Regions from separate parts of the Spirillospora sp. NPDC000708 genome, predicted to be linked through region 1. Evidence: riboswitches for the same ligand, from Rfam matches in the RefSeq annotation. Region 1 holds a riboswitch; each other region holds the start of a gene.
What was found. Region 1 has a riboswitch for cyclic di-AMP ahead of ABT299_RS02205 (CHAP domain-containing protein). Riboswitches for the same ligand answer to the same signal wherever they lie in the genome.
Positions count from the first base shown of each region.

Region 2: linked by a shared signal. The riboswitch ahead of ABT299_RS07935 (C40 family peptidase) and the one ahead of ABT299_RS02205 (CHAP domain-containing protein) in region 1 are both predicted to bind cyclic di-AMP.
Region 3: linked by a shared signal. The riboswitch ahead of ABT299_RS51480 (CHAP domain-containing protein) and the one ahead of ABT299_RS02205 (CHAP domain-containing protein) in region 1 are both predicted to bind cyclic di-AMP.
Region 4: linked by a shared signal. The riboswitch ahead of ABT299_RS50165 (CHAP domain-containing protein) and the one ahead of ABT299_RS02205 (CHAP domain-containing protein) in region 1 are both predicted to bind cyclic di-AMP.

Region 1 is NZ_JBEPCJ010000002.1:140,505-142,694, forward strand. It holds gene ABT299_RS02200 (bifunctional glycosyltransferase/CDP-glycerol:glycerophosphate glycerophosphotransferase) at 1-350, opposite strand, end outside; gene ABT299_RS02205 (CHAP domain-containing protein) at 552-1,349, opposite strand; cyclic di-AMP (ydaO/yuaA leader) riboswitch at 1,362-1,517, opposite strand; gene ABT299_RS02210 (SpoIIE family protein phosphatase) at 1,998-2,190, opposite strand, start outside.
Region 2 is NZ_JBEPCJ010000007.1:78,194-80,383, reverse strand. It holds gene typA (translational GTPase TypA) at 1-904, opposite strand, end outside; cyclic di-AMP (ydaO/yuaA leader) riboswitch at 1,095-1,238, shown strand; gene ABT299_RS07935 (C40 family peptidase) at 1,245-2,190, shown strand, end outside.
Region 3 is NZ_JBEPCJ010000175.1:2,576-4,765, forward strand. It holds gene ABT299_RS51475 (hypothetical protein) at 1-327, opposite strand, end outside; gene ABT299_RS51480 (CHAP domain-containing protein) at 394-1,380, opposite strand; cyclic di-AMP (ydaO/yuaA leader) riboswitch at 1,398-1,540, opposite strand; cyclic di-AMP (ydaO/yuaA leader) riboswitch at 1,765-1,966, opposite strand.
Region 4 is NZ_JBEPCJ010000152.1:3,765-5,954, forward strand. It holds gene ABT299_RS50155 (response regulator) at 1-326, shown strand, start outside; gene ABT299_RS50160 (helix-turn-helix domain-containing protein) at 377-619, opposite strand; cyclic di-AMP (ydaO/yuaA leader) riboswitch at 905-1,042, shown strand; gene ABT299_RS50165 (CHAP domain-containing protein) at 1,070-1,747, shown strand; gene ABT299_RS50170 (glycoside hydrolase family 25 protein) at 1,744-2,190, shown strand, end outside.

The DNA.
Region 1 (2,190 bases):
GCGCCGGTCTCCTGCGCGGCGGAGAGCAGGTTGAGGCAGGCGTGCCGGTCCAGCAGGTCGTCGCTGTCGAGGAACATCACGTACCGGCCGTCCGACCGCTCGACGCCGACGTTGCGCGGGCGGCCGCAGCCTCCGGAGTTGACGGGCAGGTGCACCGCCCCGACCCGGCCGGGGTGCGCCGCGGCGAGCCGGTCCGCGGCCTCGCCGGTGCCGTCGGTGCTCGCGTCGTCGACGATCACCGTCTCGACGCCGCCCAGCGACTGCGCGAGCGACGAGGCGACCGCCCGCGGGAGCCGGGCGGCGTCGTTGTAGGCGATCACCACCACGCTCACATCCGGGCGCACCCGCATGGGCATCCCCCTCCGCTCCGCCGGCGTGTCAGGGGTTCCTTTCCAGCAAGGAGGCGTCAAGGGCCAACTCAGATCAAAAGCTGTCAATGCTTAGCATTACCCGACAGGTCGCGGCAGACCACCTGGGAACGCCAAAGGCGCCCGGTCGAGGACCGGGCGCCTTCCATCCGCACGAATCAGATCATTCGCCTGCGGGACGGATCATCGAGACTTGGCGTAGTCGGGGTATCCGTAGCCGACGACTTCGGACTTGTCGCGGATCTTTTCCTTGACGGCGTTGTCGGTGTTGCCCTCGATCGTGGTGATCGTTCCGTTGCCGTTGTCCTTGACGACGAGGCCGACGTGGTCGATGTCGTCGATCCCGCCGCGGGACCCGTTCTGCCAGTCGAAGAACACGACCGCGCCGGGCTTGGCGGTGTCGCCCCAGCGGTGGGCCTTCTCGAACCAGGAGGCGTGCTGGACGGTGTAGGCGTCCCAGCCCATGTTCTTCACGCCCGTCTGCGCGCTGAGCCACGACACGAACATGTCGCACCACTCGGCGCCCCGGTAGTCGCCGACGCTGCCGCCGTCGCGCCGGGCGGTCACCGCGGCGTGCGGGGTGGAGGCGTACCAGTCCGCGTACTTGGTCGAGCCGCTGCGGCTCTCGCTCTCGCCGACCTGCGACTTCGCCAGCTTGATCACGGTGGACGCGGCGACCGTGCGGGACGCGGACCGGGTCGCCTTGCGGGGCGCGTGCTCGGTCCCGGAGCGCTCGGACACCACGCTCTCGCGGTGCTGCGCGGCGGCCTGGGCGGGCGTCTCGGCGGACGCCGTGCCCCCGGCCAGGGGGTTGAAGATCGCCAGTCCGACCGCGCCGGCCATCACACCCGCCACGGCGACGCCCACGGCCCGGTCCTCGGGGCTCATGCGGGCGAGCGCGGCGCGGGAGGCGGCGCCGGTGAGGCGCCCGCTCAGTCGGGGGGCGAAGTTCTTGGTAAAACGATCGAAACGACCGGTCATGCAGGGAATCTCCTTGTCTCCCATGACGCCTACCGGGTTAGCTGACGGATTCGGGCATGGAAGAGCCCTACGGCGCGGCCTGACGGACGCGCCGATTCACCCCTGGAACCTTGGGTCCCCGGCTCCGTCCGGTCGGGTGGACCTGGACGGACTCGGCCTCGCACCGCGGGACGCGGTGCCGGATATTCGGATGTATCTCAGCGACTGATCTCGAGGGGGCGCGCATATGCGGCGCGCGTCGCGTGCGGATTCCGCTCAGCGACCCTCGGCCGCGCATGGAAGCGGCCGGCGTGCAACGCATGGAACGCGCTGCTTGATTCGTGCAAGAAGGTACCAACACTCACAAGAAAAGCAAACCGGCCGCAAAAGGATCTTTTGCCTGCTCAACGCCGTTGCAACCCCGCTTCAACGACCACCCCCGGCCGGACCTTCCCGATCTTTCTCCGGACGGCCCGAAGCCCTTACGGCATAGGGGATTCCAGCCACCGCCCACCGGCCCAGGAAAGGTAAAATGATCAAAAGGCGCGGGACGCTTCCGCCCTTCACGGCCCGCCCGGGCGCCGCGGCGCAGATCACACGGACCGCGCCACTCCCCTGCCGATGTGGCCTACGTCACTCTGGTTCACGGGCGGCCTGACCTGCTGAAGATCACTCCACGTGCAGGGCGAACATCGTGGTGTCGTCGGCCGCCCGGTCGTGCTCCATCCGCGCGAGCACCTCGTCCAGCGCCAGTTCCGGCCCCGACGAGGAGTCCCGCAGAATGCCGGTGAGCCGATCGATCCGCTCATCGAGATCGGTGTCCCGGCGCTCCACGAGGCCGTCGGTGTAAAGGAACAGCAGA
Region 2 (2,190 bases), on a different contig from region 1:
CGTCCGGGTCGGCGATGGTGTCGCCGATCATGATCTCCGGGATGCCGGCGATCGCGATGATGTCGCCCGGCCCCGCCTCGTCGGCGGGCTTGCGGGTCAGCGCCTCGGTCATCAGCAGCTCGGTGATCTTCACCTTCTCGATGCTGCCGTCGTGCCGGCACCACGCGACCTGCTGGCCCTTCTTGATCGTCCCCGCGTGCACGCGGCACAGCGCGATCCGGCCCAGGTAGCTGGAGGCGTCCAGGTTCGTCACGTGCGCCTGCAGCGGCGCGTCCGGGTCGAACGACGGCGCCGGGATCGTCTCGGTGATGACCGTGAAGAGCGGCTCCAGGTCCTCGCTGTCGGGCATGCCGCCGTCGGCGGGCTTGTTCAGCGACGCCCGCCCGGCGCGCCCCGAGGCGTACACGATCGGGAAGTCGATCTGGTCCTCTTCGGCGTCGAGGTCCATGAACAGCTCGTACGTCTCGTCCACGACCTCGTCGATGCGGGCGTCGGGCCGGTCGGTCTTGTTCACGACCAGGATCACCGGCAGCCGCGCCTCGAGCGCCTTGCGCAGCACGAACCGGGTCTGCGGCAGCGGCCCCTCGCTGGCGTCCACCAGCAGGACGACGCCGTCCACCATGGACAGGCCGCGCTCGACCTCGCCGCCGAAGTCGGCGTGGCCGGGCGTGTCGATGATGTTGATGGTCAGGCCGTTGTGCCGGACGGCCGTGTTCTTGGCGAGAATGGTGATGCCCTTCTCGCGCTCAAGATCGTTGGAGTCCATGACGCGGTCGTCGACGTCCTGGTTCTCGCGGAAGGCGCCGGACTGCCAGAGCATGGCGTCGACCAGCGTCGTCTTGCCGTGGTCGACATGGGCGACGATCGCGACGTTCCGGAGGTCGTCGCGCGTGGAGATGGGCATGCGGGCTCGCCTTGCGTGAGAGTTCGGGAGTCGCCGCAGACGCGCGGCTGCCACCATTCTACTTGGCGCACGGCGCCGCCTGTTCAGAGCCGCTCGTCCCCTGCCTCACACGGGCCTCGATTGGCCATCTTTGCCCATCCTTTGTAATCTTCCCGAGATCCGGTCGTCCGGAGCCCCACCCCCCGGGGCTGCGACCGGACCGCCGAATCCCCCGCGGCACCCACCCGCGGACGAACCGGGGACCCATCCCCCTGGGGTGAATCGACGCACGTCGTAGGGCGACTCCTGGCCCGAACCCGTCAGCTAACCCGGTAGGCGAGCGAGGAGAGGAGACACCGGCTTGGCACCGGACCCCCGTCCCCGGCGGCGCGTCGCGCCGACCGCCACCGCCGCCGCAGTGCTGGTCATCGGCCTCGGCACCACCGCCCCCGTCGCCGCGCACGCCGCGACCCCCTTCGGCCCCGCCGCCGCACCGCAGGCCACCGGGACGCCCAGCCCCCTCCCCACCACGGAGAAGGGGCTGAAGCAGAGCCTCAAGGAACTGAACGACGAGGCCGAGACGCTCACCGAGCAGTTCAACAAGACCCGCGTCGACCTCGGCCGCGCGGTCAAGGCGGAGAAGTCCGCCACCGCGTACGCGCAGAAGCTGCTGCAGCAGACCGAGCCCGCCCGCCAGCGGCTCGCCCAGCTGGCCGCCGCCAACTACATGAGCGGCGGACCCGACGCGATCTTCAGCTCCGGCGGCAGCGCCGACAGCCTGTCCGACTCGGCCTACCTCCAGCAGAACCAGGCCACCACCGTCCTCGCCCTGCAGAAGCAGGTCGACCAGGCCGAGGCCGCCCAGCGCGCCGCGCAGCAGCGGACCGAGCAGGTCAAGCAGGCCCAGGCGAAGGTCCAGGCCGCCCGCAAGGCCGCCAAGGCCAAGGTGGACGAGGTCATGAAGCGCCTCGACAAGCTGACCACCACCCACACCACCGACCCGAAGTCCGGCCTCACCGCCACGATCAAGGGTTCGGACCTGCCCGCCAAGATGGCCCGCAAGGCCCTCACCAAGCTCGGCAGCCCGTACGTCTGGGGCGCCGCCGGCCCGAGCTCCTTCGACTGCTCCGGCCTCGTCGTCTGGGCCTACGCCCAGGTCGGCAAGCCGGGCCTGCCGCACTACACCGGCGACCTCTTCCAGCTCGGCACCAAGGTGTCCCGCTCCTCGCTGCGCGCCGGCGACCTGGTGTACTTCGGCAGCAACCTCCACCACATGGGCATCTACGTCGGCGACGGCAAGTTCCTCC
Region 3 (2,190 bases), on a different contig from region 1:
GGCGAGGAAGGCGGTGCGGTCGCCGGCCGCGACGGCGCGGGACCGGTTCGCCAGGACGGCGCGCGCCGTGTCCGGATCGAACGGAGCGGAGGGCCGGGCGGTGCGGGCCGCGGCCCGGGACCCGCTGGACCGTGCGCCGAGGACCCCGGCGCCGCCGGCGGCCAGCAGCGCGGCGCCGCCGGCGCCCAACGCGAGGGCCCGGCGCCGCGTCACGGCGCCGGGCCGCGCCCACAGGTCCCGCGGAAGGACGGGACCGCCCCGCCGGGTTCCGGGGGCGTCGTGCCCCTCGTCCTCGGCGGGGCCGTCCTGCGGTGGGCCGTCCTCCATGCGCGCGATCCTATTGAGCCTTCCGTGGAAGCGGTGCCACCGGCGCCGTGTCGCCGTCCGGGGTCACTAGGCGTAGTCGGGGTAGCCGTAGCCGACCACGGTGTCCGTCGAACGCTCCTTGACCTGCACGGAGTTCCCGGTGTTGCCCTCGACGGTCTGGATCGTCCCGTCGCCGTTGTCCTTGATGACCATCCCCACGTGCTGGATGTCGTCGGCGGACTTGCCGCCGCTCCAGGAGAAGAAGACGATCGCGCCGGGCTTGGGCGCGTCGCCCCAGCGGCCGTTGTCCTGGAACCACTGGGCGTGCGCGACGGTCCAGGCGTCGCTGCCGATCTGGTCGGTGAAGCCGAGCTTGTCGCCGATCCAGGAGATGAACATGTCGCACCACTCGGCGTCGCTGTACTCCTGCACGGACCCGCCGTCGCGGGCGACGGTCTCCTTGGCGCGCTCAGTGCCCTCGTACCAGTCGCCGAACTTGGTGTCGCCGTTGCCGTCGGGGCTCGTGCCGACCTGGGAGCGGGCGAGCTCGATGGCGGCCTCGGCGGTCGGGCGGGACTTCTTGGAACGTTCCTTGGGGCCGGCGGCCTCCGGCGCGCTCGCCGTGCTGCGACGGGGCGCCGCCTTGGCGGGCGCCTCGGCCTGGGGCGTCCGGCGCGGGGACACGTGCTTCTGCGGCGCGGGCGCGACGGCCAGGTCGGCCGCGGCGGCCGGCTTGGCGGGCTCCGGCCCGCCGAACGGCAGGACCGACGCCTGCGCGGTGGCCACGGCGGTGCCGAGGACGGCGGCGCCGATGATCACGCCGCCGGTGGTGCGCCAGGCGACGGCGCGCCCGCTCTTGCGGTGCCGGCCGCCCGCCGCCGCGTGGGCGGTCTCGCCGCCGGCGTCCGGTGCCTCGGGCAGGACCTGGGCGGTGATCACCCTGGGCGCCGGGGCGGCCCCGGCCGCGCGGCCCGCCTTCTTCGCGGGGGCCGCGTGGTGCGCGGGGGTCCTTCTGACGGGGGTGATGGGAGTCGTGTCGCTGGTGGGGCTTGCCTTGCGGTGCTTGCCTGCCACGGGGGGATCTCCTTGGCTTCCATGCCGCCTACCGGGTTAGCTGACGGGTTCGGGCGTGGAAGCCGCCCTACGGCCTGCGGGCAGGCCGATTCACCCCGAGGGGACATGGGTGGGTCCCCGGCTCCGTCACCGGCCACGCGGGCACGGGACGGACTCGGCGGTGGCGCGCCCGGGGGCGGGCACGCCGGTTCGGATGGGGGTCCTCTCGGGAGGGGGCGCTGTCGTCGCGCCCGCGGAGAGGCAGAGAAAGAGGGGGCGGGCGCGGCCGTGCGCTCAGCGGACGGCCGCGCCCGGAGAGATTGGTGCCGTTCGGCTAGGAGGCCCGTCCGGGCCCGTCATCCGGCCGCGGCGGGGCGTTCTGCTGAGGGTAGGTGGACAGTGTTCACTCCTTCTTCCAGACGCCTACCGGGTTAGCTGTCGGGTTCGGGCGTGGAAGTGGCCCTACGGCGGCTCTCACCGGTCGTGCCGGAAGAGGCGCACCGATTCACCCCGGGTACCGGAATGTCCGTCCGGAACTGCTCCGGACTCCGGTGAAGGTGGGTCCCCGGTTCCGCGCCGCACGGCGCGGATTCGGCGCTGCCGCTGCGATCCTGTGGGCGTCATGGGGCCCGTGCGCGGGACCCTTTGTCCCGCGTGCGAAAGAGCGGCGCTGATGTTGTGATGGCGGCGGCCCCTTGTCCGGGGGACCGCCCGGGCCGGAGCCCTGTGTGGTCCAGCGTGGCGCGCTCTCAGCGCCATGCACGCTGTCGGCGTGCGCACGGTGGGCCGGGCCGGCCGGGTCTCGGAGAGACCGGTGCGGCACGCTCTCCC
Region 4 (2,190 bases), on a different contig from region 1:
ACCTGCTCAAGGCCGGCCCGCCGGACGAGCTGTTCCGCGGCATCCGCACGGCGGCGCGGGGCGAGACGGCGCTGTCGCCGCGGGTCGCGACCCGGCTGATGAACCGGGTCCGGGAACCGGCCCCGGCGCTCAGCCCGCGCGAGATCGAGATCCTCGAACTGCTGGCCAAGGGACTGTCCAACCAGCGGATCGCGCGCAACCTGTTCATCAGCGAGGCCACCGTCAAGACGCACCTCGTGCACATCTTCGGCAAGCTCGGCGTCGACACCCGGACGGCCGCGGTGACCGCGGCCGTCGAGCGGCGCCTCATCCGGCTGCCCGGCTGACCCCGGCCGCCCGGCCGCGCCGCCGCATCCGGCCGCCGGGCCCGGCCCGTTCAGCGCGGTGGCGGCGCGGCGGGGTCGTCCGGCGGTGCCGCCGGCGACTCCAGGCCGATGGTGAGGCGGAGCCCGAGAGCGTTCGCGACGCGCTCCAGCACCGGCAGCGGCGGGAGGCGCGAACCCGACTCCAGGCGGGAGACCGCCGGCTGGTCGAGGCCGGCCATCCGGGCCAGCCGGGCCTGCGTGATGCCCAGCGCGCGGCGCCGCAGGCGGATCGCCGCGCCGATCGTGTCGTTCAACGGACGTCCTCCTCGTGCTCGGTTCCGGCCGTTCAAGGACCACGATCGCCGCCGGCGGGCCCGGTCCCATCCGGTGATGGTCGGAACGGCGCGCGCCGTCCGGGCGACCCGGCGGGTCCACCGATCGGTTGATGCGGCACCCGGGTGCATGAAAAAGCTCGCCCGCGAACCGCGACGGCGCCGGGGATTTCGCTTTCCGGCGTGCCTTCTTATGCATAATTTATTTGCCATGGAAATTTGGTGACGCCCTTATTCCGTGCTTAGTCTCCACCGCATCGGCCGAAGTCCGGCCGGCCGCCGAATCCCTCCAGAGGGAGCCGGGGACCCAGGTTCGTTGGGGTGAATCCGCTGGTCGCCAGCGGTAGGGCCGTCTCCTGGCCCGAACCCGTCAGCTAACCCGGCAGGCGGAAAAGGAGAGGTGGACGGCCCTTGGACACGGGCATCCAAGAAATGATCAATAACCTCGAGTCCGAGCTCGGGTACACGGAGAAGGGAGGCGGCTACACCAAGTTCGGGGATTGGTACTCGAAGAACGTCGACCATTCCTACGACTTCTCGAACGCGGCCTGGTGCGACATGTTCCTCGTCTGGGGCGCGACGAAGGCCGGCGTGGCCAAGCAGGTCGGGGCCTACGCCTACACGCCCTCGCACGCGGCGTTCTTCAAGAAGCACAAGGCGTTCGACACCGAGCCGGCCCCCGGCGCGCTGGTCTTCTACGACTGGTCCGGCGGCAAGGGCATCGACGGCATCGACCACGTCGGGATCGTCACCAAGGTCGACGGCGGGCGGATCCACACCATCGAGGGCAACGTCGACGGGCGGTTCGTCAAGCGCAAGGTCCGCGACCAGGACGACGTCGTCGGCTACGGGCACCCCGAGAAGGTCCCGATCGGCCGCAAGCCGGCCACCGCACCGGCGCATCACGGCGGCCCCCCATCCGGGGGCGGCGCGAAGACGGCCGCGATGGCCTATACCCGGCCGGCTCCCACCGACGGTCCGCCCGTCGAGCTGTGGAGCGCTGTCGGCGCGGTCCTCTTCCTGACGCTCTCGCTGCTGGTCTTCCTCAAGCACCGGCGCGCGACGACGGCGGCCACCACGGCACCCGCCACAAGGGAGGAGGACCGATGAAACGGCTCGCGAAGCTGCTCGCGGCGTCGGCGATCGCCGGCGGGGCCCTGCTCCACCTGGCCGCCCCGTCCGACGCCGCTCCATCGAACGCCGCCCCACCGAACGCGGTCCCGTCCGGTGCCGCCGCGTCGAAGGCGGCCCCGTCCCAGGCCGTCGAGCAGTCGAGGCCCCTCCCGCAGGGGGTGGACGTGTCCACCTACGACCGGGGCGTCGACTGGGGCGGCGGCCGCCTCGCGTTCGGCATCGCCAAGGCCACCGAGGGGACCGGGCACGACGACGCGACCTTCCCCGCCAACTGGGCGAAGATCCGCCAGAACGGCCTGGTCCGCGGCGCGTACCACTACGGGCATCCGAAGAACGACCCGGTGCGGGAGGCCGACCACTTCCTGTCGGCGGTCACGTCCGCCGGCCTCCAGCCCGGCGACCTGCTCATGCTCGACCTG